Regions from separate parts of the Mesobacillus boroniphilus genome, predicted to be linked through region 2. Evidence: a T-box and tRNA genes for the amino acid it is inferred to sense, from the RefSeq annotation. Region 2 holds a T-box; the other holds one or more tRNA genes.
The links. The T-box of region 2 lies ahead of DYI25_RS11680 (valine--tRNA ligase). A T-box ahead of a tRNA ligase gene usually reads a tRNA of that ligase, here a tRNA-Val.

Region 1 (15,331 bases), 1.9 Mb from region 2:
ATATAAGGTCAAGCATTTGAAGCGCTTCGGCATGAAGCGCATCGAGAAAGAAATCAATAAGAAACTTGAAAAGAATTACCCTGATGATGACTTCATTGTTTCTAGTGATTATAAGATTTTTATTGAGGCGGTAGAGCTTCGGGAGAGAATGAAAGACCCGTCCTTTCCGGATAAGAAAGCAGAGGAACAATTACAGCGGATTATATCGTTGAAAAAAGAGTTGACTTAAGAAAGGATGGGTGAAATGGGGGATAAACAAAAGCAAAAGATGACACCTGAGCAGCAACAGTATCAGCAGCTCGAACAGAAACATGAGCTTAAACGTCCGGTAGTAAAAAATTGCATCAAAGCATTTTTGGTTGGTGGATTGATTTGTACGATTGGTCAGGCAATAACCTACTTTTATATATATTTTTTTAATTTTACTGAACAAACAGCTGGTAATCCGACAGTTGCTACGATGATTTTCATTTCCATGCTGTTGACAGGATTTGGTGTTTATGACCGTATCGGTCAATTCGCAGGGGCGGGAAGTGCCGTACCGGTGACTGGCTTTGGAAACTCCGTTATCTCGGCAGCGATTGAACACCGAACTGAAGGCTTTGTCCTAGGTGTCGGTGGAAATATGTTTAAACTGGCAGGGACAGTAATCTTATTTGGTGTCTTTTCAGCTTTTGTCGTCGCACTCGTAAAAACTTTGTTGACGATGATGGGGGTGCTGTAAATGTTGATTGGAAAGCAATCATGGCAATTTGCGAACCGGCCAGTTATCGAATCATGGGGCTCATCCGGTGGTCCTTTTGAAGCTGAGGGAAAACTCTCTGCTGACTTTGATGTCCTTCATGACGATTTGTGGATGGGGGAAGATTCATACGAGAAAGCACATAGAGTTTTACTGGAAGAGGCAATCAAATCTGCGTTGCATAAAGGAAATTTCAATAAAGAGGATATGCAATTCATGCTTGCAGGGGATTTAATAAACCAGATCACGCCGACCAGTTTTGCTGCAAGGACGATGGAAATTCCTTATTTTGGCATCTTCGGTGCTTGCTCTACCTCAATGGAGGGCCTTGCGCTTGCATCATTTATTGTGAACTACCAGGGAGCAAAGAAAACTTTAACCGGTGCATCAAGTCACAATTCGGCGGCAGAAAAACAATTCCGCTACCCGACGGAATATGGCGGTCAAAAACCACCAACAGCGCAGTGGACTGTAACCGGAGCAGGAGCTGCCGTTTTAACAGACAACTCCAATAAACAGGGGAAAATCGTAACCACCTCTGCCACTATTGGGAAAGTAGTAGATATGGGGATAACAGATCCCTTTAATATGGGCGGGGCTATGGCACCTGCAGCTGCTGATACGATTATTTCTCACTTTAAAGATTTGGGTCGAGAACCGTCTTATTATGATTTAGTTGTCACAGGCGACCTTGGAAGGATTGGGCAGGCTACTACATACGAGCTTTTGCAGCAGTCCGGACTGGATATAAGGAAGGAACAATTTCAGGATTGTGGTTTGATGATTTATAACGATGACCAGCCAGTCCAATCTGGAGGCAGCGGAGCAGGATGTTCGGCTTCCGTTCTATACGGGCATTTATTAAATCAAATGCAAAAGGGTCTCTATAAAAAAATACTTGTTGTTGCGACAGGAGCTTTGTTATCACCACTTTCATTCCAGCAAAATGAAACCATTCCATGTATAGCCCACGCTGTTTCAATTGAAATGAACTAGAAAGGAGGAATCGCTTTGCTACCAATGTTTTTCTGGGCTTTTGTTATCGGAGGCTTGATCTGTGTATTCGGCCAGTTGATGTTTGACATTGCGAAATTGACACCAGGGCACACGATGAGTCTGCTTGTTGTTATTGGAGCTGTCCTTGATGGTTTTGGACTTTATGAACCTTTAATTGATTTTGCAGGAGCAGGTGCTACGATTCCAATCACAAGCTTTGGCAATTCGCTCGTTCACGGAGCGCTTCAGGAAGCTGAGCAGCATGGGCTGGTAGGTGTACTGACAGGGATGTTCGAAATCACGAGTTCCGGTATGTCGGCTGCTGTAATCTTCGGCTTTATCGGCGCTCTTATCTTTAAGCCAAAAGGTTGATTCTGTGTCTCAAGGGATGATCTAATGCCGGATATTCTTGGAACCATCATACGCTCCATCTTGCTGATCATAGGCTTATTCATCATTACAAAGCTTCTTGGGAAAAAGCAGTTATCCAGCCTGTCATTTTTTGAATATATCGTTGGAATCACTGTGGGCGACATAGCCGGTACTTTAGCGATGGATCCTGATTTGAGCTTGAGGGATGGAATTGCCAGCCTGATTGTCTGGTCATTTGTCCCTTTGGCGATTTCAACAATATCCTTAAGAAGCAGAGCATTTCGCAAAATAGTTGAGGGTAAACCAACTACCTTCATTGAAAATGGTAATATTCTCGAAAAGAATATGCGAAAAGAGAAATACAGCATAGATGAACTCCTGGAACAACTCCGCAAGAAGAGTGTATTCAAGGTAGCTGATGTTGAGTTTGCTTCGCTTGATTCGAATGGAGAATTGAGTGTTTTATTGAAGAAAGCTAAACAGCCTGTAAAGTATGAAGATATCGGAATTGAAATGGAAGAAGAGTCTGCCTCGGTGTCCGTTTTGATAGACGGTAAAATAATCGAGGAAAACCTTAGTCGGGCTGGTCTCGATAGAAATGCACTGATTGAAAAAATCCATGATAAAGGGTACAAGCTGCAGCAAGTTTTTTATGCAGAAGCGGATTCAAACGGAAACCTCAGTGTTGATCTGTATGATGAACATATTTCCTCCCATTTCCCAGACTTTGATAATATTTAACCCATGAATTATAAATGGGTGGGGGCTCGCCCATACATTTTCGATGTGCCTCACATATATTGCTATTGAGTAATAAAAAGTGAGGTGAAGAAGAATGGGCTACGGTTATGGTGGCTTTTGCGGCGGCGGCTACGGCTACGGCGGTGGCGGCTATTACGGCTCCACTTTCGTATTGATCGTCGTATTGTTCATTTTGTTGATTATTGTAGGAGCAAGCTTCTACAACTAAGAGAAAAGCAGAAAAAGCTGTTCCATTCGGAACAGCTTTTTCTGGCTTTTATAAGAAAGCATAAACTTTTTGCACCAAGATTAGTGTCTAGCTCCAGCGCCTAGCCAGATTTCATCGCTGTGAAAGCTTCTGCGAGTATCTCGCGAGAAGCGTCAGCTTCGAGCAGCTCGAGTCGCTTGTCTAGCTTCGGCTCCTAACTCCTCGAGAAGCTTCGGTTCTGCCAATGAAGTGAAAGAACGACTTCACTGTCAGGCCCTCCAGCGCTTGTCGGGGCTGACCAAGGCACTTGCGCTTTTCTTATTTTACGAGCTCTCTTTCACCATTTCCAGCATCCTTCATACAATAGAGTAGTTAAAGAAGGAGGCGTGATTTATATGGATAATAATTTCTTCAAGAATATAGAAAAAAAGACTGGCGTAAATATGAATGATGTATTTGAGTTAGCGAATTCATTACAAAATGCGAACTTTAAAGATGAGCAAACTGTAAGAGGCGTTATCCGCCGTGTTTCAAAAATGGCTAACAAGCCAGTAAGTAAAGAAATGGAAGACAAGATAGTAGAATCCATTGTTAAGGATGGAAAGCAGCTCGACTTTGGCCAGATTTCTAAAATGATTAACAAGAAGTAATTCTTGAATGCCAAATCAGGACCTGAGTTTATATTCCCAGGTCCTGATTTGGCATCTTTCTTTTTATATTGGATAAAAAACGGGAAGGATTAGCTTTTCTTCCACGTCTTCTTTGGGGAACGGAAATGAACAAGTTCTTTTCTGCCCTTGTCACTGCTACATAGAGTAGTCGGCGTTCTTCTTCGAGAGGCTGGAGGTCTCCATTACGATAAGCATCCAAGGCATATTCATGAGGGAGGCTTCCGTCTACGGTACCGGTTATATAGACATTTCTATATTCTAGTCCCTTGGATCGATGAATCGTACTGAGAGTAATGGCGTCAGTAAGATTCCTGCTGCTTCGTTTAATTTCCAGGTTCATGGCTGCCATATGGTCAGCGTGCTCAAGGAATTCTTTAACGGATTTAAAATTGCGCGCCGCCACTTTTAAATCCCGGATGTCATCCGATCCCTTTTCAAGCTGGTTGCCTTCATTTCCGCGCTTTTTGATAAAGTCCTGATATCCAAGATCCTTTTCGACTATATCAATCGCCGTAATTGGTGATAGAGATGACAGAGAGCGTACAATCGGAATGAGTTTTTTTAGTTTTTGTTCCTGGAAGGCAAAGCCGGTTTTTACATGAGTAAGTGCTTCAAGCATAGAACAATCGTTCAGGATGCTATTCGCCTGTAAATCTCGGAAAACCGACTGCTTTAAAAAGAGTGATGGAAGTATATTTTTGATTGCCTCAGGATCATCTGGATTCATACTTAGCCGCAAAAATGCCAGCATTCCTTTTACCATGAAACGCTCATAAAATGACTCAATATCCTGATCAAGACGGAAGGGCAAGCTTGAATTGGCTAGCCTCTCGAATACTGCGCGGCTAGCTGCGTTAGTCCTGAACAGGATGGTGAAATCACCCGGGCGTTCCCCATGTTCGATCCGCTCTTTTATATCTGTCAGAATCATCGTGGCCTCTTCTTCTTCATCATAAGGATGGAAGATAATCGGCGGGCACTCACCGGAAAATTGAGCTCGCATTTCTTTTTCATGACGAGTGAGATTGGCTGAGATTAAAGTGTTTGCTGTTTCGACAATCTCATGCGGCGATCGGTAATTTTGGTTCAAAATGATTAAATTAGTATGTTGAAAGTCTGTCTTAAACTTGAACAGGTAGGCAGGGTCGCTGCCTCTGAATGAATAAATCGACTGGTCGTCATCGCCAACGGCGCAAACATTTCCATGCTTGTCAGATAGCATTTTCATAAGTTCGTATTGAACTTTATTTATATCCTGGAACTCGTCGATTAAAAAATAGTGAAAACGATTTTGATAGTTTTTCAGTATTTCAGGCTTTTCCTTAAAAAGCTTATAGCAGCCGAGAAGCATATCGTCAAAATCGAATAAATTTTGCTTGTCTTTAGCAGCTTCATAGTCTTTATATAGCAAAGCCACCTTTTCTTCCCATGGAGATTCTGGCTTAACTTCATGTGGCATGACCATGGTGTTTTTCCATAAACCGATTTGCTGGAGAGCTAGGTCATAAGCAAACTCTTTGTCATCAAGCTGGAGTTTTCGGCCAGCCTCCTTTAAAATCTGTTCCCTCTGCCATTCTTTTTTCATAAGCTTGTCAGATGACCAAGTTTCACGTTCGTGAAAACAAAGGATTCGGTAGAAGATGCTATGGAAGGTGCCAGCGATCAGCTGATTGACCTTAGCGGGGGACATGCCCGGGTATAGGCCAATCCGCTTCTTCATCTCAGCGGCAGCCTTCGCTGTGAAGGTAACAAGCATGATAGAACCTGGATCAATTTTCTTCTCTTCAATCATGAAGGCGGTTCTCGCGGTCAGCACTCTCGTCTTTCCACTTCCAGCACCTGCCAAAATCAATAGTGGTCCTTCTGTAGAAACAACAGCTTTTTCCTGGTTGCCATCAAAATGGATCCCAGCTTCTTTAAGCTGTTTTAAATAGTTTAACTTTACCCCTGGCTTGGCCGGTGGGAGCGGAGTAAAAGGTGAAGGGATTTTTACTTCCCGAGGAAATACAAACTTTTCTTCTATTTCAGCTTCAGCCGTAATGGAGCGGGACTTCGGGATACGGAAGCCGTTTCGTTCGATATATTCTGCCTTATCGGAAGGCTGAACTGAAGGTGAGGATTCATTTTGTTCATTGCAATCTTCTTTTGCGGAAAGATGATGGTAGAAATGGGGCTTGTCCTTGATGCCGAGGTAAAGACGTACAGGTCCTCCGCATACAGAGCAGGTAAGCATTCCTTTTTTTCCATCATCATAGAGCTTTTGATAATCCTCACGGTTATATTGATCAAGGCTTATTATCTGATGATTACACTTGGCTGTTTTCATGTTTTCCCTCATCTCCGACCAAAAATAGCACAATCTTTATCATACCAGAATAGGATTTTTAACAAAAGGTGTTTTCTGCTCCATTAATCACTTTGCGAATTCTTATTTCAATGATTGATTCGAGGAAAAATTTATTCATTAGTAGTTTTATACGGTCATAAACAGGGAAAAGGAAAAGAAGAATATTGTGAGAATATAAATAATATTACTTGGGGGATATCAAAATGGGATACATTCTTCCAGTGACAAATTATCAATATATACAATATGCTGAGCGTGAAATTGGGACCGATTATGATCCATTTATGATTCAAAAAGTTAACAGGATTCGAAAAGAAGATCCGGTGGAAAAGGGACAGGAACAACAAGAACAAGCAGTAGGACCCCTGCAAAAGCGGAAGGACCAACAGCCTGTCGCACGCATGCAGCTAGCGGTTTCTGATACAAGCTTCTCTAATACGGATCGGATTTATAAGAAAAAGGTGAATCCTTTAGTGGTCAGCCAGGCATATGCTGAATTAACAGGAAAAGGAAGGCACTACAGTGAGTCAATTTAAACTCAGCTGTAGTGCTTTTTTGATATTAAAAAAACTCCACTCATATAAGAATGGAGTTTCTTCTTTAAATTCAGATGGATTTTTTCATCGTTTTATGCGGAATACCGGCATCCAGGAATTCTTCTGATACTGTTTCATATCCTAGCTTGCTGTAAAATGGGATGGCATGTGTCTGTGCGTTCAATTTCAAGGTTGATATGCCTTGTGACTTGGCATAATCCTCGATTTTATTCATGACGGCTACACCAGCACCGGTTTTGCGGTTCTCTTTTAAAACGCAAATCCTTTCTACCTTGCCAATCCCGTCCAATACACGAAATCTCCCTGCGCCAGCTGCTTTTCCATCATCATATAACACAAAATGGACAGAATCAGATTCGAATTGGTCAATTTCTTCTTCTTCAGGAACATTCTGCTCATGAATGAAAACAGTCTTGCGTACCTCGAAGGCGTCTGCTAATTCTTGTTCGTTGTTTACAATTTTCACTTCCACGTTTAATTATTCCTTTCCAAGCCTGAATGTTTCATATACTGTCCACGAACCATTATCCAGCTGGTACAGTAAGTGGATCCTGTCGGCTGTATCCTCAAATTGCACTTTTGTCATCCTTAATGAACCATATACATCAGAATGTTCATCGTCTGACATTTTCTGACCGACCGTGATATGTGGCACAAAGTTATACTCTTGATTTCCGTCAAATGTTGCATTTAGCTCATTATGAAGCTTTTCCAACTCTTCTGGTGAATCAACCTTCAAGTAGATTACGTTGTTAACGGGCTTAAAGGAACCAATCTTAGTGATCTTGATGTTGACTGGTTTGAAATTCCTGGCGATTGAATCGAGTTTATTCGCAATTTCCTTGATTTCTTCCTCTGTTGCTTCAAAGGGTGACTTTAAAGTTACATGAGGAGGGATCAACGCATAGTGAGGATCATAGCGCCTTCTCATTGAATTTGCAAAATCCTGGATTTTCTTTGATGGAAAAATGACAATACCGAATTTCATCTCAATACCCCCGTTTCATTAGTTTGGTGCATAACGATTAACTGAGATTACCTATATTATGATTTACCATTCATTATAACAAATTTTCTAAATATATAATATAAAGAAGCATATATTATGAAAACACTTGTCTTATTGCCCGTTTGAGGTCTGGCTGCCAATAAGTCCATGTATGGTTGCCGTTGAACTCATCATAAAAATAACCATAGCCTCTTTCTTTGAAAATCTTCGAAAGCTCCCGGTTAGGCGTTAAAAAGTCTTTGTTTTTGGAAGAGGCCGTTTTTACGACAGTTTCTTGATCTCCAACAGTATGGTAAATATGGAGCAATTCAGGTTGACGGAAGTCCTTCACTGCCGAAAATACTTCCTCATTTACATAAGGTGACTGAAGCAGTACTTTTCCAAATGTGTGCGGATACTGAAGCGCTGCTAGCAAGGAAACTGTAGCTGCGAGTGAATCGCCAATCAGTGCGCGGCCCATTCCCATTTGATAGGTAGGATATTGTTCGTCTAAATATGGTACAAGCTCATGAGCCAGAAAACGAATATAGGCTTGGTGCTGCTCTCCTTTTGGATGATACTTGCGCCTTCTATCCTCGACAGATTCATATGGTATTCCTACGATGATGACGTTTTCAATTTCCTTTTTGCCAAGGAGCTCGTCTGCAATTCTTCCGATACGGCCCAATTGGAAATAGTCCCTGCCATCCTGTGCGATAAGTAATGAATATTTATATAATGGAGAATAGTTGGCAGGTAAGTATACCAGCATGGTCACTTCTTCTCCAAGTTCCTTGCTTTGAAGTGTGATTTCTTCAATTTTGCCCATCGGAAAATCCATTAATTTACCTCCATATCTTTATACAAGGCTCTTTCCGCAAACTTTGTTGTTTGCACAACTTACCCGGTACAGAAGCTCCTCGAAAAGAGATCCGAACCTTTTAGGAATGCAGGGAAGTACAGGTAAGAAGACAACATTCACTGCGAAGAGAGCCTGATATTATTATCTTCTTTTGCCATCAAAATGATTTTAGCATATGTATTTTGAAAAATCTTTTATGGCAATCTATTTGTATCGGAAAAGAAAGATGGTGAGTAAGTAACATGTTTGACAATTGCGTGAAGTCTTATGGTAAGATTATGTGGAACAATTCTATTTCTATAAGGGGGATTTTTGATGAAAAAAAGAAAGTTTCTTTTGTTCACAGCCTTGATGCTGGTTCTTTCAATGGTACTGGCTGCATGTGGCGGAGGCGGCTCTGACGAAAAGGGCGGCGAAGAAGGACAAACTGAAGAAAAACCAAAATACATGAGCATCCTTACTGGCGGTACAGGTGGTACATACTTCCCATTGGGCGGATCATTTGCCAAAATTGTCTCTGATGCTACAGGCGTTAGCACAAATGCTGAAACAACAGGAGCTTCTGCAGAAAACATGCAGAGCATTAAGGACAATAAAGGTGAAATCGCATTCACCCAAACTGACATTGCTTCCTACGCAACAGAAGGAAAGTTAATGTTTGATGGAAACAAAATTGATAATATCAAAGCAATCGGAACATTGTATCCTGAAACGATCCAAATCGTAACAACAGAAAACTCAGGAATCAAATCAGTAGAAGATCTTAAAGGCAAAAAGGTCTCAATCGGTGCACCAGGTTCAGGTACGGCAGCGAATGCTGAACAAATTCTTGAAGTTCACGGTCTTTCACTTGATGATATCCAAAAGCAGGACCTGAGCTTTGATGAGTCAGTAAACGGTATCAAAGATGGCAACATCGATGCGGCTTTCGTAACAGCCGGAACACCTACAGCTGCTGTAGAAGAGCTTTCCGCAACAGAAAAGGTTGTTATTGTACCAATTGAAGCTGACAAAGCTGAAGAGCTTATCGCAAAGTATCCATACTATGCAAAAGAAGCAGTTCCTTCTGGAACATATAAACTGGGTTCTGACGTGCCAACAGTTGCAGTTCTTGCGATGCTTGTCGTAAAAGCTGATTTATCTGACGAGCTCGTTTATGACATTACAAAGTCAATTTTTGAGAATCTTGATCAGGTAACACATGCTAAAGCTAAGCAAATCAAGCCTGAAAATGCACTTAACGGTGTGGGCATTGACGTCCACCCAGGTGCCCAGAAGTACTATGATGAAAAAGGTATCAAGGCAGCTCAGTAATAATATGAACATGGCCGGACAATGTCCAATGAGGGCAATGTCCGGTCAATCATCTTTTCACAAAAAGCTGAAGAGGCTGACCACACGGGTGAGAACCCAGGCAGGATAGACCGAACTTCCAACCGGTCTATTTTTTACTGTTATAAGAAGACGCGTTATGCTTTCTCACCGACGATTCATAACGCATTGTCTGTTAAGGGGAGTAAGAAAAGAGCCAAGGCTGTCAGGATACATTAGGCACGTTAACTACAAATAGAAACAATCAATGCGCAAACATTAGAAAGTACTCCATCGGAGAAATTGGACAGGCGAGGCAAGTGTTATGAAAATAAACTGGATTAAATCAAAATTCTTCGTTCTGTTAACCCTCATCATTTTTTTATCAATGATCGTAATCAATATCCCTTACAAACAAGCTCTAGTTTTTCTTACACCTGAAAATAATGATATACTCTGCTATGTACCAATTAATGCAGGGGAAACCTTTAAAATAAAGTATAAGCATTCAATCCATCTGTCGGATGTAATTGAAAGCTACAAAGTTACTGAAACCCATAAAATCAGACAATACGAATTGGAGTATGAAGATTTTGCTATCGGTATGCCATCAGAAATTGCAGATGGTGAGAACTTTGAAATGAAGGATGGCAAGTACTATATAACAAATATGACCAGGGAATTTGCACAATTTGATTTGCGGCTGGGCCAAGTCCGGGCAAACCACACCCTGATTTATGAAGACATAACGTACCCGTTGTCAAAGTCGATTGAGCCAGGCTCACGGGTGCGGATAAAGATTGAGGCAATTAGTTTATTGAAGCAATTGGAAGGAGTGAATATCCTTGACGACAAATGAAGAAATGGTATCTCAAGAAAAACAACAAGAGCTTCTGGAGAAATATGATCCTGAGGCCGCAACTAGAAAATTGGCAGGCAAGATGGGATGGGTTGTTTTCTTCGGGCTTCTGGCTTTCTCAGTATTCCAGCTATACACCTCTATATTTGGGATACTAACTGCCCAACTGCAGCGTTCTATCCACCTGGGATTCGCTCTGGCACTGATCTTCTTGCTGTTTCCGGCAAGGAAGAAGAATCTTAAGGAAAAAAAGGTGGCATGGTACGATCTCCTATTGGCTGTGATTGCTGTTGCTGTCGGAGCCTATTGGCCATTGATGATCGACGAACTCGTTAATCGTGTCGGCCGTTTGACACCAACAGATTTCTACATTGGTATTGCCGCTATCCTCCTGGTCCTGGAAGCGACAAGAAGGACGGTTGGCTTGCCGATCATGATTATTGCAGGTTTATTCATGGCTTATGCCCTTTATGGACCTTATATGCCAGGATTCTTGGCGCACAGGGGTCTCGACCTGGAATCACTCGTCCAAACAATGTTCTTTACGACTGAGGGGATTTTAGGAACTCCTCTAGGTGTATCGTCAACATTCATATTCCTGTTCCTGTTGTTCGGTGCATTCCTTGTAAAAACGGGTGTGGGTCAATATTTCAATGACCTCGCAGTAGCCGTTGCGGGCAAAAGTACTGGTGGACCAGCCAAGGTTGCAATTTTTTCCAGCGCCCTGCAAGGAACAATCAGTGGAAGCTCAGTGGCTAACGTAGTTACATCGGGTTCATTTACGATCCCGATGATGAAAAAGCTTGGCTACCGCAAAGAATTCGCGGGTGCCGTAGAAGCTGCGGCATCAACTGGAGGGCAGCTAATGCCTCCAATCATGGGAGCGGCAGCATTCCTGATGGTTGAATTCATCGGCGGCGGAATAACTTATTGGGATATTGCCAAGGCAGCGACCATTCCGGCATTATTATATTTTACTGGTATCTGGATCATGACGCACTTTGAGGCGAAAAGGATCGGCCTGAGAGGTTTATCCGATGAAGAAATGCCTAATCGAAAAGAAGTACTTAAAAAGATTTATCTGCTCTTGCCTATCCTGATTGTTATTATATTGATGGTAAGCGGTATGAGTATCATGCGTGCTGCATTATGGTCAATTCTATCGACCGTCATTGTCAGTGCGTTCAGTAAAGAAACGAGAATCGGGTTCAAAGACGCGATCGATGCACTTGTTGATGGTGCGAGGACAGCCCTTGGAGTAGCGGCAGCTACAGCTGCTGCAGGTATCATTGTTGGAGTAGTTACTAAGACTGGCCTTGGCTTGAAGCTTGCAAATGGCTTGCTCGATCTTTCAGGAGGTTACTTGATTCCAACTTTGATGTTGACGATGCTTGCAGCAATCGTTTTAGGCATGGGTTCGCCAACCACGGCTAACTATGTTATCACATCAACAATCGCTGCACCGGCGATTATCCTGTTGGGTGTTCCAGATTTATCGGCTCACTTATTTGTTTTCTATTTCGGTATTATTGCGGATATCACGCCTCCGGTTGCGCTGGCGGCATTTGCGGCGGCAGGAGTTTCCGGTGGGGAACCGCTGCGTACTGGTGTGAATTCGGCCAAGCTGGCGATCGCCGCTTTTATCATACCTTATATGTTCGTGTTATCTCCTGAACTCCTGATGATCAATACAACCTGGACAGAATTAATTTGGGTGGTATTCACAGCTATTTCAGGTATGCTGGCAATTGGTGCTGGCATAATCGGTTACTGGCTGAGGAAATTGTACTGGTGGGAAAGAGTGCTGGGAATTGTAGGAGGTATTATGCTGATTTACCCAGAGGGTATGACAGACATAATCGGTCTCGGTCTTTTTGTCCTGCTTGTTGCACTTCAATTGATGATCAAGGATAAAGAATCAGTGAAACCAAAGGCAGCAAATTAATAAAATGTAAAAGGAGTCCTTACTAAAGGGCTTCTTTTTTTAGCTTGATTTAAGAAGCTTGCGTTTTTCAGGCATAACTGAAAGTATGTTTTCCTTTTTGAACAGGCGGTCTGCTTTTCTGAGAAAACAGAAAGCTTTAAAATAACGTTCATGCATTTCTTTTACGATAATCCGCCGTTGGGTAATTTGGTTATTTGCTGCAAGATAAATCATCTCCACAGGAAGGTTTTCACTAAGCGATTTTTCCAGAAGGGCATTCATGCGCTCTCACTCCTTATATTTTCTAATCTTATTATACCCGAACATTAGTTCTTTATTCAATCTTTTTTAGAACGTTTGTTCGTGATCTTGCGAAGAGAAATATGGTATAATTTAGAAAGGAGGTGTAATGATGGAGAATGAATTGCTTAAGGTTTTTGATCAACAGGGAAACTGGATAGGAATCGAAACGAGGTCGGAAGTACATAAAGCAGGACATTGGCATGAAACCTTTCATTGCTGGTTAACAGAGAGGATAGGCAACAAGGACTATCTTTTCTTTCAAGTCCGCAGTTCAGTTAAGAATGATTATCCCAATCTGTTGGATATTACGGCAGCGGGGCATATTCTTGCAAATGAAAGTCATGTGGATGGCTTAAGAGAAGTGAAAGAGGAGCTTGGGATTGACTTGGCCCTGGAGGATTTGCATTCGTTAGGGATTATCAAAGATTCATTGAACAGTCCTGGATTCATCGATAACGAATTATGTCATGTTTTTTTGTATGATCAACATCAATCTTTCGATAATTACAGTCTGCAAACAGAAGAGGTCTCGGGGATCATGATGGCAGAACTGACTGATTTTGAAAATTTATGGTTTGGTAAGGTACAGAAAGTAATAGTAGAAGGTTTTCTGGTAAGCGGGGATAATGAAAAGAAATTACATAGCATGATTGTGACCAAGAATGATTTTGTTCCTCATGAAAATACATATATAGAAAGTGTAATTGAGGCAATTAAAAAATTATAGATTAGGATATTTTTGCACGAAAATTATATTGACATTACAATCATTCCGGTATATATTAATAAATGTCCTCGTTAAAAACAGGACAAACTGGATAACGATTCCTTAGCTCAGCTGGGAGAGCGCTACCTTGACAGGGTAGAGGTCGCTGGTTCGAACCCAGTAGGAATCATACTAAAAAGCTTCAATCCTTTTCATAAGGATTGAAGCTTTTTTTGTTTGTTGAATAGTTATTGTTTCACATCAAATTTTGGCGGTATTTGCTTATTGAGCATTACCGCTTGTGGTGTATCAAAAAGATTAGCGGGCAGGTACTGTCTTTCTTGAGTGATTGGCTCATTTATTAAATAAAACTGCAATAGAATGGAAGAGGAACTTTTTATTTTATATAAATTACACTTCTTATCTAGACCTTAAGAAAAAAGGGGGAAGGGACAATATTCTTTTTTAATAGAAAAGTAATGTCGTCTATTGAAGTACTAAAAGAAAGTTTGCTGAGAAAGCAAAAAGTGACATTGGCTAAAAACCCCTCTGAAACAGAGAGAAAAATCATACAAGAGATCAAGTTTAAAACCGAGGAACTAAACAAGAACAATATTACTAGAACGAAAGCGTATCTTGATTTTTATAAAAAGCACCCGGAAATCCAGTGGGCTTTCCTGGCCCATATGGTCTCCCGGAATGGCGGATGGAACATGACGGATTTAAAAGCAGAGCTTTTAACAAGGCTGTTATCTAAAAAAGAAAAAAGCTCCTTTTTTTCATTCCTGGAACGAGGGAATTGGCTTATTTTCCATGATGCCTATCCACAGCTGCTGATTTATGAAGAAAGTGTTAAAAGGAAAAAACCGTTATTCAGGCTGCTTCCCCACTTTAATGTTTCCATCTTTATTGAGACGATTTGGGAATATTACTGGAAATCTTCAAATTCATCTCTGCTCACAATTGGCCTGATTATCAATGAACAGAACTATATCGAAAATAGAGTCATTCAAAATCAGAACTATATCAAAGATGTATTCAGTACCCTGGAGTTTGAACTACAGGATTTTTTGTCCTTCAATCAAATTCTTTTCCCCTACAATGACTATGGTGTGACTAAACTGGCTGGCCAGACAGTGAACCAGTTTGAATCATTGGACGAACGAATCCAATTAGGAAAGAGACTTTATGCCATCCTTTTTGATAAAGAGATATTGAATAAGGTAGAAGAGTGGGCAATGGCACATCCTCATTCGGGTTCAAGAAAAGATTACTGGCCTCATATATTTAACGATGTGCATGAGGGAATCCCAGGGCTGAAATATCAAATTAAATTGAGTTCATGTAAGCTAAAACCCGGGGCAAGAAAGATCTATAGCCCTACACTTCAAAATGTATGGAAAAACGTTAAACATCCTGAAGCCGAGGGAGGGGAATGGTTTAGTGATTTTAATGTATTGGAGTATCTTGACGGGTTAGATGATCCTTCGATTGGAAATATTGAATTTGACTATTGTCAAACACTTGAGAGGTTAGAGCTTGCTGCTTTTGCGAAAAAGATTATTTCGATTCTTGATTAAAACATTAAAATAGTAATTAATGATATAGGCTGATATTTCTAAATGGGATATAGGTATGACATAGAAAGGATAGGGAATAGACCCTATCCTTTTTCATTGTTTAGGAAATTATAAAATTATCTAGTTGTGGATAACTACATGTATGGGGTCTTAATCCAGCTCCA
Region 2 (15,331 bases):
ACTATCAGCCACCAGAATTTCTGCATAAATTCACTGGCTCCAAGCACGAACTTTGTTATAGCAGGCAGCTCTCCACCAAAATCTTCGAACATCCCGACAAAAGTTGGTACGACTGAAACAAGCAGGAAGATGACAACACCTATCGCAATTACGGCAATGACTGCGGGGTACGTTAAGGCTGCAATTACTTTCTGCCTGGTGTTATGCTGCTTTTCGTAGTGTTCGGCTAAGCGCTCGAGGGCCTCATCCATGTTCCCCCCCGCTTCCCCGGCACGGACCATATTGATATACATCGCAGAGAATATTTTGGGATGCTTGGCTGATGCCTGGGACAGCTGGTTCCCATCTCTCAGTTCTGCTTCGATATCGAGCAGCACTTTCCTTAATGCTTTGCTGTCTGTTTGGTTGGCCAGGATCTTTGTTGACTCGACGACCGACACACCGGCTTTCAGTAATGTGGCAAACTGGCGGAGATAGATAACCAGGTGTTGAAGCTTTACGGGATTTCCTATCGAAATGTCTTTTGTCAAAAGTGTTTCTGGGACCTCAACGATTTCAGTTGTCCTGATTCCTTCCTCACGCAATTTTTCGAGGGCTTCTCGCTTGGATCCAGCTGTGACCGTCCCTGATCGTTTCTTTGTCCGGTCGCGGCCGGAATATTTGAATCGTGCCATTTTTACACCAACTTCTCCTGTAAATATGGTTCTGCTGCTTCCCTTTGGATAATTCCCTGCTGGATCAGTTCCTTGATGCTCATCTCCAGGGTATGCATGCCGTAAGCCTTCGAAGTTTGCATAATGCTAATAATTTGATGGATTTTTTCATTGCGAATCAGATTCGCCACTGCCGCATTATTGACAAGAATTTCTGTCGCGCCGCGACGCCCGTTTTTATCGACGGTTGGAAACAGACGTTGTGATATTACGGATACCAATACAGAAGCGAGCTGGATACGGATTTGTGTCTGCTGGCTGGACGGAAAGACATCAATGATGCGGTTTATCGTCTGCGGTGCACTCGAAGTATGTAGTGTCCCTAGAACAAGATGACCTGTCTCAGCCGCTGTGATCGCTGTCTGGATTGTATCCAGATCACGCATTTCCCCTACCAAGATGACATCCGGGTCCTGTCGGAGCGCTGCCCGCAAACCATTGGCAAAATTATTCGTATCGAAACCAACCTCACGTTGATCGATGATGCTGTTGCCATGCTTATGCAGGTACTCAATTGGATCCTCTAGCGTAACGATGTGTTTGCGCATATTATTATTGATATACTGAATCATTGACGCAAGAGTAGTTGATTTGCCGCTTCCGGTCGGTCCGGTGACAAGCACAAGACCTTGTGGTTTTTCAGCGATTCTTTTCAAGATCGAAGGCATTCCCAGTTCTTCTAGAGTCGGTATCTTAGTCGGCACGACACGGGCTGCGAGCGATACGCAGCTTCGCTGGTGATAGGCATTAATCCGGAATCTAGAGATGCCAGGAACTCCATAAGAGAAATCCAATTCTCCTTTTTCCTTGAACTGTTCCCACAAGTTCTCAGGTATGATCGCTTTCGCCATTCCCTCAGTATCTTCCGGCAGGACGATGTCCGTACCGTATTTCTTTAATTCCCCATTGATTCTCATGATGGGCGGCACTCCGACAGTTATATGGATGTCGGAAGCCTTGAGTTCGAATCCAGACATCAGCAGTTGCTCGATTTTTTCTTTCATTCTTTCTCCCCGCTTACTCAGTAATTGCAACCCTTAAAACTTCCTCGGTTGTCGTAAGGCCCTGTTTCACCTTTAACAAGCCATCATCAATCAGGAAAACCGTCTTGTTTTTTACAGCGATTTCCCTGAGGACATTCACAGGCTCCTCATTCATGATCGCCCTGCGCAGGTTTTCATCAATTGCTAGCACCTCATGGATGGCGATGCGGCCGCGGTACCCAGTCATATTGCAGGAGGAACAGCCCCGTCCCTTCCAGACGGTCTCGATATTAATGCCTCTTTTTGAGAAAATATCAATTTCGCGCTTCGTTGGCTCATGTGCCTCTGCGCAGTCCCGGCAGACTTTCCGGACAAGCCTTTGGGCAATAACTCCGCTCAATGATGACGCTACAAGGAATGGTTCAACCCCCATATCGATCATCCTTGTTACAGAGCTAAGGGCATCATTTGTATGGATTGTACTTAAGACAAGGTGGCCGGTCAATGACGCCCTTACTGATACCTCGACCGTTTCCTTATCACGAATTTCCCCAACCATGATAATATCTGGATCCTGGCGGAGAATCGATCTCAGTCCGGCTGCAAATGTCATCCTGACATTCTGATTGACCTGAATCTGGTTAATGCCCTCGAGTTGATATTCAACTGGATCTTCAATCGTGATGATATTGACTTCTTCACTATTTAGCTTGTTCAGAGCAGCATACAAGGTCGATGATTTCCCTGAACCGGTGGGACCGGTAATCAATACAATCCCATTAGGCTTCGCGATTATATCCAAGAACCGTTCAAGATTATGCTTGTTAAAACCAAGTTTCTCTACATCATTCAATGTGCTTCCCATATCAAGGATACGCATGACGACTTTTTCGCCGAACACAGTCGGCAGTGTGGACACACGCAAATCAACCGGATGGAAGTCGATATTCACCTTGATCCGTCCATCCTGTGGAACACGGTTTTCCGTGATATCAAGATTGGCCATGATTTTAATCCTCGCGATGAGGACATTTTGCATATGCTTCGGCAAAACCCGTTCAACCCTGAGAATCCCATCGATACGATAGCGGATGACGACCTTTGTTTCCTGCGGATCGATGTGGATGTCACTCGCCTTGCTAGCGGACGCATTCGAAAGCAGCTGATTCACCAGACGAATAATAGGCGAATCTGCTTCACTTATCTTTTCTTCCTTAATCGTTTCCATCGGAGCACTTTTCTGATCAATCAGATCTTCAAAGCCTTCGTTGCTGTCGTAGTATTTATTGACTGCCCGGATGATGTCATCTTTGGTGGCGATTGCCGTTTCGATATGGAAACCAGTTGAAAGCCTGAGGTCGTCCACAGTAAAGAAGTCCATCGGATCAGCCATGGCCACGAACAGCTTATCGCCATCCTTTTTCAGCGGAATGACCAATTTCCTTTTGGCCGTATCCTTTGGAACAAGGGTAAATAATTTTGTATCAAATGGGTAGCGATACAAGCTGATATGCGGGATACCGAGCTGGAACTCAAGGACCTCGATGAGCTGCTGTTCAGTAATGAGCCCCCTCTGAAGCAAAGCATCACCAAGCTTCTGGCCTTCTGTTTTTTCAGCCAGTGTCGCTTGCAGCTGTTCATCTGTAATCAAACCTGTTTCAACCAATAAATCACCAAGTCGCTTTCTCTTTTGCCTCATCTGTTATCGCCCCCGGTCCCAATGGTTACTTCGGCTGTTCATCAGGCTTGCCCCAAAGACTGCCGTCATCGGTGTTTTGTTCATCATTCGTAGTTTCTTCGCTGTTGTCAGCATACGCTGGAGGTGGAGTCGTTCCACCCGGTTGGCCAGGTATGCTGGTGTTCTGGTTTTCTCCAGGAGTTGTAACTGTATCCAAATTCCCTGTTGGAGCTGGCGGAGTTTGCTGTACTGCTGGCGCAACCGGCAGGATTTCAATCCTGTGGACTGGCGGGTAAAAATCCTCTGAAAGCAACTCGGTTTTCAGGAAGCCTCCGTCCTCGCCGTAAATTTCCCTGTTCATTGTCACCAGCAATCCTGGTGCTCCTTCCTGCTCGACCGATTTCTGCCCCTGTTTCAATAGTGCAGAATATTGTTTGATGGTTCTAGGCTTGAACTCCTGTTTGTTTGTACTAGTAATCTTGTAATCATAGAGCAGCGGTGCTCCTTTGACCGACACTTGCAACTCTCTCCCCACAATATCGAATACGATTTGATAGGCTGTCTCATTAGGGTTATAGAGCTTCAAATCGATATTTTTGGCAAAATCCACTTTCGCTTCATATCCAAGCTCAACGTTCTTAGGCAGCTGTCTGCTAATATGACGCTCTGTAATAGTCAGATTAGTCGGCAGGATTGCCCTGTACAAGGCTGATGCAATCTGGCTGAACGCAGCAGAAGAACCTTCATGTTGTCCTGCTTCTTCCACAAAAGCTGCAAACGAAAACGGTGTCTTTGGTGATATCTCGATAGCGTTAAATGACTCAGCAAGCTCCTGGATTTCATTGTCCTCAGCAGAAAGCTTGATGGAAGCAGTCGAGATAATCACAGGGTCTTCGGCAGGCAGGTACTTTTCAAGACTTATTTCTGTAGTGGAAGCAAATTCTTGTCCAGCAGCAAGCAATTCAGTCTTCAGATTTTCAAGATCAAGCTTTTCCATTACAGCAGAAGGTAATGTTAATGCCTTCAGCGCTTGCTGGTTCCATTCAACTATCAATTCATTTCGTGCACCGTCCACAACCGCTGAAACGGAATCTTCTATTTTGAATTGGAGAGTAGATGGGTCAATGGTATACTCTTGTCCTTTATATACAAGCATCAGCCTCGTTTCAGCCAGCCAGCTGCCAACCATCGCTTCGATTGCTGCATGTGCTTCTTCATGTGACATATTCGAGACATTGACACTGCCAATCATCGTATTTTCAGAGAATGCTTGATTCGTAGCTGCACGGGAGCCAAAAGCTGACGCGCCAAAGTACGAAAAGCTGAAAATAAAGAACGAAAAAACAGAAAGGATCAGCGAAAATTTTAATATTTGCTGCTTTCTCACGTATGTAGTCCTCCCGGCAATAAAATTGGTACACTATTATTAAAATTCAAGAATGAGTACCAGCATATATTTTTTTGGGTTCATATTCCTCAACCATCCAGCGGTCATCTTCAAATGATTCGGAGGTGCCGATATGATAAACACCGGCATTGGTTTCAGGAATGTCATTATGTAATCGATTTCGGTCTTCCAAAAAAGATATATCCTCTTCGTATAAAGGTTGCGCTTCCTCTATGTTGGTTATATTCTTCGCAGGGCGGACTGTGATAGGCCGGAGAACAAATTCGTTTTCCATTTCCTTTTTTGGAAGTGATTTAGTTTCAGATTCTTCGTACTCTTCAGATTCCCTATTGCTGTGCACACGCTCTGCTAATGGTACCAGTTCATTTGCACTAGTGAACCGATTTACAAATATATAACCTGTGCTGATTGCAAGCAATAGCATAAGTGCCATAACCTGCCATAATTCAATAATAAAAACTGAAATCAGTCCCATTATCCCGATCACGGATGCTGAAAAAGCCAGAATCATCTTTTCTTTTTTTATCAAGCCCAATGGAACTACAAAAATAACAATGAACGTTATTACAATCGATATTAGTAAAAATAGCAACCCTTCCATCATCCCACTCCCAAAGAAATAAAGTAGCTTTCAGATTTCAACATTTTTTTAGAAACCCAAACTAAAAATCTCAAAATATGACAATTTTCACTTTTTTCTATTGTATAATATATTTACTAGATTTAGAAGGCGGAGGATGAAAGTAATGGTAAAAAAGTCCTATAATCAGAAAGGAATGACTTTGATTGAGGTTCTGTTATCAATTGTCATCATTTCAATTATCCTTACTTCCTTTGCTGGTTTTTTCAGCCAATCTGCAATATTTATTAAGAAGAACGAGAATAAATTAAGTACATCACAAACTGCGCAAAAAATTGTTAACTTAATAGAAGTGAATGTAACAAAAAACAAGCTGGCCAATTTCAGCGGTTGTACAAATTCAGAGTGTACATTGGATAATACCGGGGTGGAATTACTTACAAATAAAACAGTGGGCAACTCATTTAGCATATCGGCCAAATTTGAAAAAAGTGTAGAGAATTTAATTTTGGTGAAGGTGAGTGTCGCGGACAATTCCAATCCTGATAGCTTTTCAGAAACTTTTACATATATAAGAAGGTGAATTTATGAAAAATGAAAAGGGACTCTCATTAATTGAAGTTCTGGTCACGATTGCAATCCTTACTTTGGCAACCACAATTATTTACAGCGTTTTATTTGGCTTCAATAGAAATTATCAACAATTATCCGAAAAAAACAACCTAGACCAGGCAGCCAATATCATGCTTGCCTCAATCAAACAGCATCATCTTAACAATGCTGAGTATATACTCAGCTATGATAAAGTACACAAAAGACTGTCCATTGGACAAAGCGGTTCCACACAGCCATTAAATGAACAGGGCATTTCTGTTGAAATAAAAGCTGGCAACAATAATCCCATTCCTTTTGAGGGAGAAAAAGTAATACCATCCCATGCTCCACTAATAATCGATTTAAAATTAATAAACAAACAAGGACAGTCATACGAAATTGAAACTATTATAAAAAGGTATTAAGGAGAAATTATGCTAAAAAATGATAGAGGTTATGCCCTAGTCCTGGTATTAGTCATTATCACAATAACGTTTACATTCGCTCTATCGATGAGCAGTATGGCCTTATCAGCAAGAAAGCAATTTAACAAGACGGATGAGATCAATAAAGCTACAGATATTGCTGAAATGGGTGTAGGTCACTACGAGACCCTTTTATACAAACTTGTAAAGGTTTCGAATCAGGAGGTTTCTCATTATTCAACTTCATTATTTGACTCACAATTTTATCAAAACATAAAAAGTAAAGTATTAAATTCCAACAACTTACCAGCTTCTAGGGTTGAAGGCAATAATAAATATGTCATTACAGATGCTACCATAGCAAGACCAACTAACGACAAAATTATCGTTTCATTTAAAAGTACCGGAAAAACAGATAAAGAAACAAAGGTTTTGACCAATAAAATTACTGTTGAGAAAAAGAAACCTTCCCGTGCAGGGGAGCCGGCACCACCTATCAGTTCGTTTAACCATAAATTTTGGCAGAGTTATGAAATGGCAGGCGGAAAAGAAATAGATGAATACCAAGGATCTAGTTATTTTACTCAATCAGTAGAACTAAAAGGGAACACCCAATTAATCATTCACGGTGATGCTTTTTTTAATTCAAGTGTTGTTTTAAAGGGCGGCGATAAGTTAATTGTGTATGGTGATGCAATATTTAACGTTCCTTTGGACGATAAGTCGATAAATGGAAGCAATTCCTCAATATGCGTTTATGGTTTCACTTATTACGTAGATAAACTCGGAAAGCTCGCTGTTTATAACCCTTTCCCAGGGGGAGATCCAACTGCATGCCCTAAGCCACTTAATATTGAATGGTTTATAGACCCGGTCAATGGGATAGAAGTTCAATATTAAAGGCTGACCCACAGGGTCAGCCCTTTATTTCACATATTCCGCAACCCGATTCCGCCCGGATCGCTTCGCGCCGACATATAATGCTCTGTCAGCATGCCTGATCAATGCCAGTGAATCGTCAGCATCCTGAGGGGCAGTGGCTACGCCAATTGACGCAGTAATTTTGACCAGCAGCTGCTTTCCTTCTTCATCCATCGATTGCAGCAGTTTGAAAGGATTTTCGGCAATCAATAGCCTGATTTGTTCTGCTAATTTCAGGGCATCGCCTTTCATCATGTCAGGGAGCAGAATCACAAACTCTTCCCCGCCATATCGGGCAACAGTACCCATATTTCCGATCCTTTTCTTTAGCCGTTCACCAAGCTCAACTAAAATCTCATTTCCACTTTGATGTCCGTATGTATCATTGACGGATTTAAAGTGGTCGATGTCGAGCAGGATCAGGGATAGGAGATCTCTTTCTCCTTTTTGTAATTTTCCGAATTCTGAGGATAGCATATTTTCAAAGTAGCGGTAATTGTATAGCCCCGTCAATGCACAGCGTTCACTATATTCCTTCGTTTTCTCGTGGTGTCTTGCATTTTCCACCGCAATCGCAAAGTGCGAACAAAGGATATCAATAATGATCAACTGCGATTTTTCAAAAGCCCTTTTTTTGTTAGCGGCCAGGACAAGGACACCAATGACCTGATTGTTCCTGACGATTGGCACACTAAGGATACTTTCAGCAGCTGGAGGCATATAACCTGAATTTATATGCCTCCATTGTTTTTTCGAATGGAAGAGTACAGGCTTCTTCTCTGCCCATACAAGCCCGCTAATTCCTTTACCTTTTCCTAGAGGCTCGGCAATCGGATCAAGGACTTCCCCAAATTCCACCTTATGTATTAGTTTTAGTTCCTTTTCATCTACTACATCCATAATGTAGGCATAATCAACCGGCAGCATCTCGATCAGCTTTTGAACAAAAAGGTCGAGTACTTCATCAGCTTTCAATCTTTCCGCCAGCTGGTGCCCAATTTCGGCAGCGCTCTGTAAATAATGGTTCACCTTGCCGCTCGAATAATAGAGACTGAGAATGATAGATAGACTCGCAAAAGGAATCCCGACAAATAATAACGAATAATGTTCCATATCACTCAAATATAGTTCGTATAGCACAAACCCAATCGGGAAGGTAATCAAGGTCGTGACGGTTTCCCAGATAAAATCTTTTCCGAAATAAGGTCCCTTCAGTTTTAGGACGACCGCTTGCAGTAATAGTAGACATAGTGTGTTAACCCCATAATTACTGATGCCGTAAACAGTTCCGAGGACATAAGTGTACGGATCCTTTGCCAAATGAGCCCCATGGCTTCCACCCAGGGCATAAAATAGTAGACCGCTCACCAATGATACGATGAAGAACATTAACGAGTTTAAAGGAACCCTGTACATATCAGCCTTTTGGACGCGAAGCCTCATTAACAGGATTAACACAGAAATCTGCATCAGAACCATCTCGATAAAAATCCCATAAGTCAGGAAAACTGCGAGTGATACCCACTGAATCAAGAAGATCGGCGTATTGTTGACCACCATTGGCATTGCAGCCACAACGGCCATCAGGAAAAGAAAGGGAATGACTTCCCATACGCTAACATCAAGGGGTGGATAGACTTGATAGGTCACCCATATCCCGACTGGAACGACCAGCAGCCAGGTAAACCAAATCGAGTTTTTGATTATTGGTGATATTTTCATCTATCCACCTCCTTCTTAGGTAAAAAGTCACGCTTTTTTTAATAGTTTAGCAAAGTTTTTGTCGAATGTCATAATTTTCTTATTTATTTTTCAACACGTTCACGATAATAGGCTTTGCTTCTGATAAAAAGTAAAGAGAGCCTGTAACAATTAGAATTTCATCTTTGTTTAATTCATTTATTTTCATATGAAAAAAGTCTTGATAATCAACTGCGATGTAGTTATTACCTTTATTTCTTCCAACATCCATTAGCTCTTCTGCAGATGCTGCCCGCGGAAAGTCAAATGTCGTGAAAGTCAATTGATCAGCAGCCTCTTCAAGAGTCGCGATCATCTTGTCCAATTTCTTATCTTTAAGAGCCGCAAAAAGGATATTAATCTTTTTATCGGCATATCGAGATTTTATTTCACGTGCCAGCGCATTTATTCCTTCCTCATTGTGTGCTCCATCGATCAGGACTATAGGATTTTCACTTAAAATCTCAAGCCGGCCAGGCCAGTATGCTTGAGTTAGTCCTTTCCTGATGTGCTCCTCCTCGATCATAAAGGAATAGTAGTTTGAAAGGACCTGGCTAGCCATTACAGCACAGGCAGCATTGTCTACCTGATATGAACCGATCATAGTGGTTCTCAGATTCCGAATCTGGCCGAACATGCTGGAAAATGAAAATTCTTCACCACGCTCTAGAGACTCTCTTGAACTTGTAGAAAATTCATCGCACAGATGGTACAGCGGAGACTTGCTTTCAAGCGCTTTTCTTCTGATTACATCCAGTGCTTCGGGCTGCTTCACTCCAGTAATGATGCTTACACCGTTCTTGATTATGCCTGCTTTTTCAAAGGCAATTTCTTCATAGGTATCACCAAGGATTGCCGTGTGATCCAGACCGATGCTAGTGATGACTGAAAGCAGGGGATGAATGACATTGGTCGAATCGAAACGGCCGCCAAGACCTACCTCGTAAATGGCAACATCCACAGGAGACATCTTCGAAAAGTAGTATAAAGACATCGCCGTGATGACTTCGAATTCAGTCGGCCCGCCCAGTTCAGTTTTGTCCAATTCATCTGCAAGAGGCTTGATAACATTTGTCAGCTCAATCAGTTCCTGATCATTGATAGGCTGGCCATTGATGCTGATTCTTTCATTGAATTGCTCAAAGTATGGTGATGTAAAAGTTCCTACTTTATATCCAGCAGCTTGCAGAATGGAACGAAGGAACGTGACAGTGGAGCCTTTTCCATTTGTGCCTCCGACATGAATACTTTTAATCCTTCTTTCGGGATGGTCCAGTCTTTCAAGCATCCATTCCATTCTTGAAAGTCCCGGTTTGATTCCAAGTCTCAGTCTTGCATGGATCCAATCAATTGCTTTTTCATATGTATCAAACATCTAACACACCTCAATTCAAGATGAAGACGAACCAATACTGGTTCGCCTTCAAATTTTGATGTTTTATTGTAATTAGTTTCTCAATTCGTTGATGCGCGCTTCGACTGCTGCACGTTTTTCAGAGTAGTCTTTTTCCTTTGCGCGCTCCTCTTCGATGACTTTCTCGGGAGCCTTCTTAACGAAGCCTTCGTTTGCCAGCTTCTTCTGTACGCGTTCTACTTCTTTATCAAGCTTCTCTTTTTCCTTTTGAAGGCGGGCGATTTCTTCATCAATGTTAATAAGGCCTTCAAGTGGCATAATGATTTCAAGTCCTGTCGCAACTGATGTCATTGCTTTTTCTGGAGCGTTGACTTCAAGCCCGATTTCAAGATTTTCCGGATTACAGAAGCGAACGATGTAGCCACGGTTATTTTCAAGCATGCTTAACGTCTTTTCATCCTTCGCCTTCAGGAACATATCAACCTTTTTGCTAAGAGGAGTGTTCACCTCAGAGCGAATATTCCTTACTGCACGGATCACTTCAACAAGCAGCTTCATATCGTCTGCAGCTTGTTTATCAGTCAAAGCAGCATCAACCTGCGGCCAGCTTGCAACTGTGATGGACTCTCCCTTGTGAGGAAGGTTCTGCCAGATTTCTTCCGTAATGAACGGCATGAATGGGTGAAGCAGGCGCATCGTGTTATCAAGAACATATGCAAGAACAGATCTAGTTGTCTTCTTAGCCGCTTCATCTTCACCGTATAGCGGAAGCTTCGCCATTTCGATATACCAGTCACACAGGTCATCCCAGATGAAGTTGTATAGCGCTCGGCCAACTTCACCAAATTCATAGCGGTCAGACAATCTTGTCACAGTCTCGATTGTTTCATTCAATCTTGTCAGAATCCACTTGTCGGCAACAGATTTCTCGCCGCTCAAATCGATTTCCTCATATTTCAGGCCGTCCATGTTCATCAACGCAAAACGGGATGCATTCCAGATTTTATTGGCAAAGTTCCAGGTCGCTTCAACCTTCTCCGTACTGTAACGAAGGTCCTGCCCCGGTGAGCTTCCTGTTGTCAGGAAGTAGCGGAGTGAGTCGGCACCATACTGGTCGATGACATCCATCGGATCAACACCGTTGCCTAGTGACTTACTCATTTTGCGGCCATCTTCTGCGCGAACGAGTCCGTGGATCAGTACATCCTTGAATGGACGCTGTCCAGTGAATTCAAGCCCCTGGAAAATCATTCTTGAAACCCAGAAGAAGATGATATCATAGCCTGTTACAAGTGCATCAGTTGGATAATGTCTCTTGTAATCAGCTGCTTCTTCATTTGGCCAGCCCATCGTCGAGAATGGCCATAGGGCCGAGCTGAACCAGGTGTCAAGAACGTCATTGTCCTGTTCCCAGTTTTCAGGGTCTTCAGGCGGCTCGTGGTCAACATAAACTTCGCCTGTTTCTTTATGGTACCACGCCGGGATACGGTGTCCCCACCACAACTGGCGGGAAATACACCAGTCGCGGATATTTTCCATCCAGCGCATATATGTGTTTTCAAAACGGTCTGGTACGAAGTTAACCTTCTCTTCCTTGCTCTGCAGGGCGATGGCTTCGTCAGCAAGCGGCTGCATTTTAACGAACCATTGAGTTGATAGATATGGCTCGACTACTGCTCCGCTTCGCTCAGAATGTCCAACAGAATGCATATGCTCTTCAATCTTGAATAGAACGCCTTCATCCTGAAGATCCTTGACGATTTGCTTGCGGCATTCAAAACGGTCCATTCCATTGTACTTGCCTGCTCTTGCATTCATTGAGCCGTCCTCGTTCATAACAAGGACACGTTCAAGATTGTGGCGGTTTCCGATCTCGAAGTCGTTAGGATCATGTGCAGGCGTGATTTTAACTGCCCCAGAACCGAATTCCATATCGACATAATCATCGCCAACAATCGGAATCTCACGGCCAACGATTGGAAGGATGACGGTTTTGCCGATCAGGTGCTTATAGCGGTCATCTTCTGGGTGAACTGCAACCGCAGTATCGCCAAGCATCGTTTCCGGTCTTGTCGTTGCGATTTCGATATGGCCGCTGCCATCTGCCAGTGGATATCTCATATGGTAGAAAGCACCCTGGACATCTTTATGGATAACCTCAATATCAGAAAGGGCTGTTTTTGCAGCAGGGTCCCAGTTGATGATGTACTCCCCGCGGTAAATCAGTCCTTTGCGATATAAAGATACGAATACTTCTTTTACAGCCTTGGATAGGCCTTCATCCAATGTGAAGCGCTCGCGGCTGTAGTCTAGTCCTAGGCCAAGCTTTGACCACTGCTTGCGGATATGCTGTGCATATTCCTCTTTCCACTTCCATGATTCTTCTAGGAACTTTTCACGGCCCAGTTCGTAGCGATTGATGCCTTGGCTGCGCAGTTTTTCATCAACCTTTGCCTGTGTCGCGATGCCCGCATGGTCCATTCCTGGGAGCCATAATACGTCATATCCCTGCATGCGTTTCATTCGTGTCAGGATATCCTGAAGCGCTGTATCCCACGCATGACCAAGATGCAACTTTCCAGTTACGTTTGGCGGCGGGATGACAATTGTATAAGGCTTTTTCGTTTCATCGTCCTTCGCTTCGAAAAACTTACCTTTGATCCACCATTCATAACGTCCTTGCTCGATTGAAGACGGATCGTATTTAGTCGGCATAGACAAATTCTCTTCCATCATTTTTCCTCCATTCATTTCCTGAAAAATAAAAAACTCCATTCGCCATAAAAGGACGAATGGAGTTTGTTCGCGGTACCACCTTTTTTCCCAGCAACGGTAAAAACTGAGTTCTGCTGCTGGCTCAAATACGGATAACGGTTCTTCACCGTCGCCTGTTACTAAGAGAAATCCGTTCCCAGGCGATGCTCAAGGGCGACCTTCCATGGTTCCGGCTTAGAAGTCCTCCCAGCTAATGGACTCCCTCTCTTGAAGCTGGCTGCTCATGTACTCTTCCCTGTCAAAGCTTTGCTTTATTATGTGTTTTGTATACTAGATATACTACCCAAAAAAGTGGATTGACGTCAATCATCATTTCCTATTTTTTATTAATTTATACTTTTTACGCCTCGATGTGTGAACAATACGCACATTTTGGGCCAATCACTCATAGAATGAAGATAAGCGCAAGCGCCTTGGTCAGCCACGACAAGCGCTGGAGGACCGACCGGTGAAGTCGTTCTTTGACTTCATTGGCAGGACCGAAGCGTCTCGAGGAGTTAGGAGCCACAGCTAGACAAGCGACTCGAGGGGCTAGGCGCTGGAGCTGGACAATTCTCGAAGTGAATAAATACTTTTTGATTTTATAAAGGGATACCTGATTGTTTGGAGGGATGGCGATGAAGAGACGAAGGTATAATCCTTATACACTCCCGAAGTGGGCCAGGACGGCGCGTGCGGTCTGTGCTCAGCTCATTATTCCTTTTTGTGTGTTCCAGGGAATCCGAACCCTGTTTTTTCCGTCGACATTTGATGTATTCTTGCTATCAATTTTCATCTTGATTGCACTGGCAATAAAATTTGAAATGATTTAAGGAGCCCTAGAGCATCTTTTAGCTCTGGGCTCCTTCTTGTTTTGCCTGCTCCTTTTGCTTCTCCAGTTCGTCGATTTTGGTCACTACATAACCTGTATTGCTCAAGAGCCAGTACTGGCGCTGAAGTTTTTGGACAAACTTCCTTTCATCCACTTCCGCTTTGCGCTGATGATACGTTTCAGCGACGCGGATGATTCCTGAGGGAAAGGCAAGATAGCTCATGAATAATTGCATTTCATCCTCCCGGAATGGAAAATACTTCAGATATACATAAATCCAGTCGATTATTTCATCTCCGTATTGGGGCTGGGTCTTCAGGGATCTTGCTAAAAACGGCAATAAGTCCTGGATGGGCGACCCCTGCCTCGCCTTCTCGAAATTGATAAAATACCCGTATCCTCTTTCATCGAACAGGAAGTGTTCAGAAGAAACTTTTCCGTGAAGCGTTACAGTCCTCGTTTTCTTTTGCTCCTTCGTTTTTTCATTCCATGTTTCAAGTTTCTGTTTGGCAAACTGGATTGCCTGGTGGATTTGGATGTAATACAGGCAGAATGTCAGCTCAAACGGGGACATATACACCCTGTTTTCACAGCTTTCAAGGAATCCATTTATGAACTCTTCTTCCTTTTCCCATTCCTTTAACGTTTGTTCATAATGCTCTTGCTTAACTTCCGAGCTGATTTCCAGTTCTTTGACTGACAAGGTATGCATCCTCGCCAATTCCCTGAATAATTGTTGGTGTCTTTGTGTTTGGTCCTCCCTTGTCTCATTCGGCATCCAGGGCATTAAATAATACAGGGACTTATTGTGCAAAACTGCATATCTTCCATCGTTTGCCGGATATACTGGAACAATCCTGTTATAGCCTTTTTGATAAAGATTTTGTATATGCTTGATAAAATCCGTACCCTCATACGGATGGATTTTCTTTAGAGCGAATGTCCCTGATTTCGTATAGACTTTTTTTACTTTGCCGAAATCCTCTGCAAAATACGGTTCAATAGGATACTGCTTTAACACTGCAGATTCTTCTTTCAAAAAATTGCGATCATCCATCGGATCTCGCCTACTTTCTGGACATCAATATGAATAAACAGAGCTGGGCAGGTGTTAGACACCTGCCCATAGTAAAAGCTATAGCAATCCCAGCCAGCAGCGAAGCCAGCCCTGACAACCAGCCTCCTTTTGGACAAGGCGTTGCTACAAAGAAAAGCGTAAGCGCCTTGGTCACCCCGACAAGAGTTGCCCGACTATAACGCCACGTCCTGTGGCTGCCAGGTCTGCACATCCTGTGCCTCAGAGGCCCAGACAGTGAAGTCGTTCTTTGACTTCATCGGCAGGACCGAAA

Region 1: it has a tRNA-Val gene. The T-box ahead of DYI25_RS11680 (valine--tRNA ligase) is inferred to sense a tRNA for this amino acid. The anticodon was not compared.

What each region holds. Positions count from the first base shown of each region.
Region 1 covers NZ_QTKX01000001.1:321,466-336,796, forward strand. The annotation lists gene DYI25_RS01590 (YhcN/YlaJ family sporulation lipoprotein) at 1-229, shown strand, start outside; gene spoVAC (stage V sporulation protein AC) at 245-724, shown strand; gene spoVAD (stage V sporulation protein AD) at 725-1,738, shown strand; gene spoVAE (stage V sporulation protein AE) at 1,754-2,110, shown strand; gene DYI25_RS01610 (DUF421 domain-containing protein) at 2,135-2,851, shown strand; gene DYI25_RS01615 (YjcZ family sporulation protein) at 2,946-3,080, shown strand; gene DYI25_RS01620 (stage VI sporulation protein F) at 3,455-3,709, shown strand; gene DYI25_RS01625 (UvrD-helicase domain-containing protein) at 3,738-6,056, opposite strand; gene DYI25_RS01630 (hypothetical protein) at 6,281-6,613, shown strand; gene DYI25_RS01635 (GNAT family N-acetyltransferase) at 6,684-7,106, opposite strand; gene DYI25_RS01640 (YjcG family protein) at 7,113-7,622, opposite strand; gene DYI25_RS01645 (alpha/beta hydrolase) at 7,738-8,463, opposite strand; gene DYI25_RS01650 (TAXI family TRAP transporter solute-binding subunit) at 8,800-9,798, shown strand; gene DYI25_RS01655 (DUF1850 domain-containing protein) at 10,121-10,654, shown strand; gene DYI25_RS01660 (TRAP transporter permease) at 10,659-12,599, shown strand; gene DYI25_RS01665 (hypothetical protein) at 12,639-12,860, opposite strand; gene DYI25_RS01670 (NUDIX hydrolase) at 12,988-13,608, shown strand; tRNA gene DYI25_RS01675 (tRNA-Val) at 13,705-13,777, shown strand; gene DYI25_RS01680 (DUF2515 domain-containing protein) at 14,067-15,167, shown strand.
Region 2 covers NZ_QTKX01000001.1:2,262,349-2,277,679, forward strand. The annotation lists gene DYI25_RS11630 (type II secretion system F family protein) at 1-674, opposite strand, end outside; gene DYI25_RS11635 (type IV pilus twitching motility protein PilT) at 677-1,717, opposite strand; gene DYI25_RS11640 (GspE/PulE family protein) at 1,731-3,395, opposite strand; gene DYI25_RS11645 (VanW family protein) at 3,421-4,761, opposite strand; gene DYI25_RS11650 (hypothetical protein) at 4,808-5,386, opposite strand; gene DYI25_RS11655 (prepilin-type N-terminal cleavage/methylation domain-containing protein) at 5,520-5,945, shown strand; gene DYI25_RS11660 (type II secretion system protein) at 5,950-6,381, shown strand; gene DYI25_RS11665 (hypothetical protein) at 6,391-7,281, shown strand; gene DYI25_RS11670 (sensor domain-containing diguanylate cyclase) at 7,306-9,024, opposite strand; gene DYI25_RS11675 (bifunctional folylpolyglutamate synthase/dihydrofolate synthase) at 9,104-10,417, opposite strand; gene DYI25_RS11680 (valine--tRNA ligase) at 10,490-13,132, opposite strand; T-box leader at 13,178-13,422, opposite strand; gene DYI25_RS11685 (hypothetical protein) at 13,789-13,983, shown strand; gene ysxE (spore coat protein YsxE) at 14,002-15,039, opposite strand.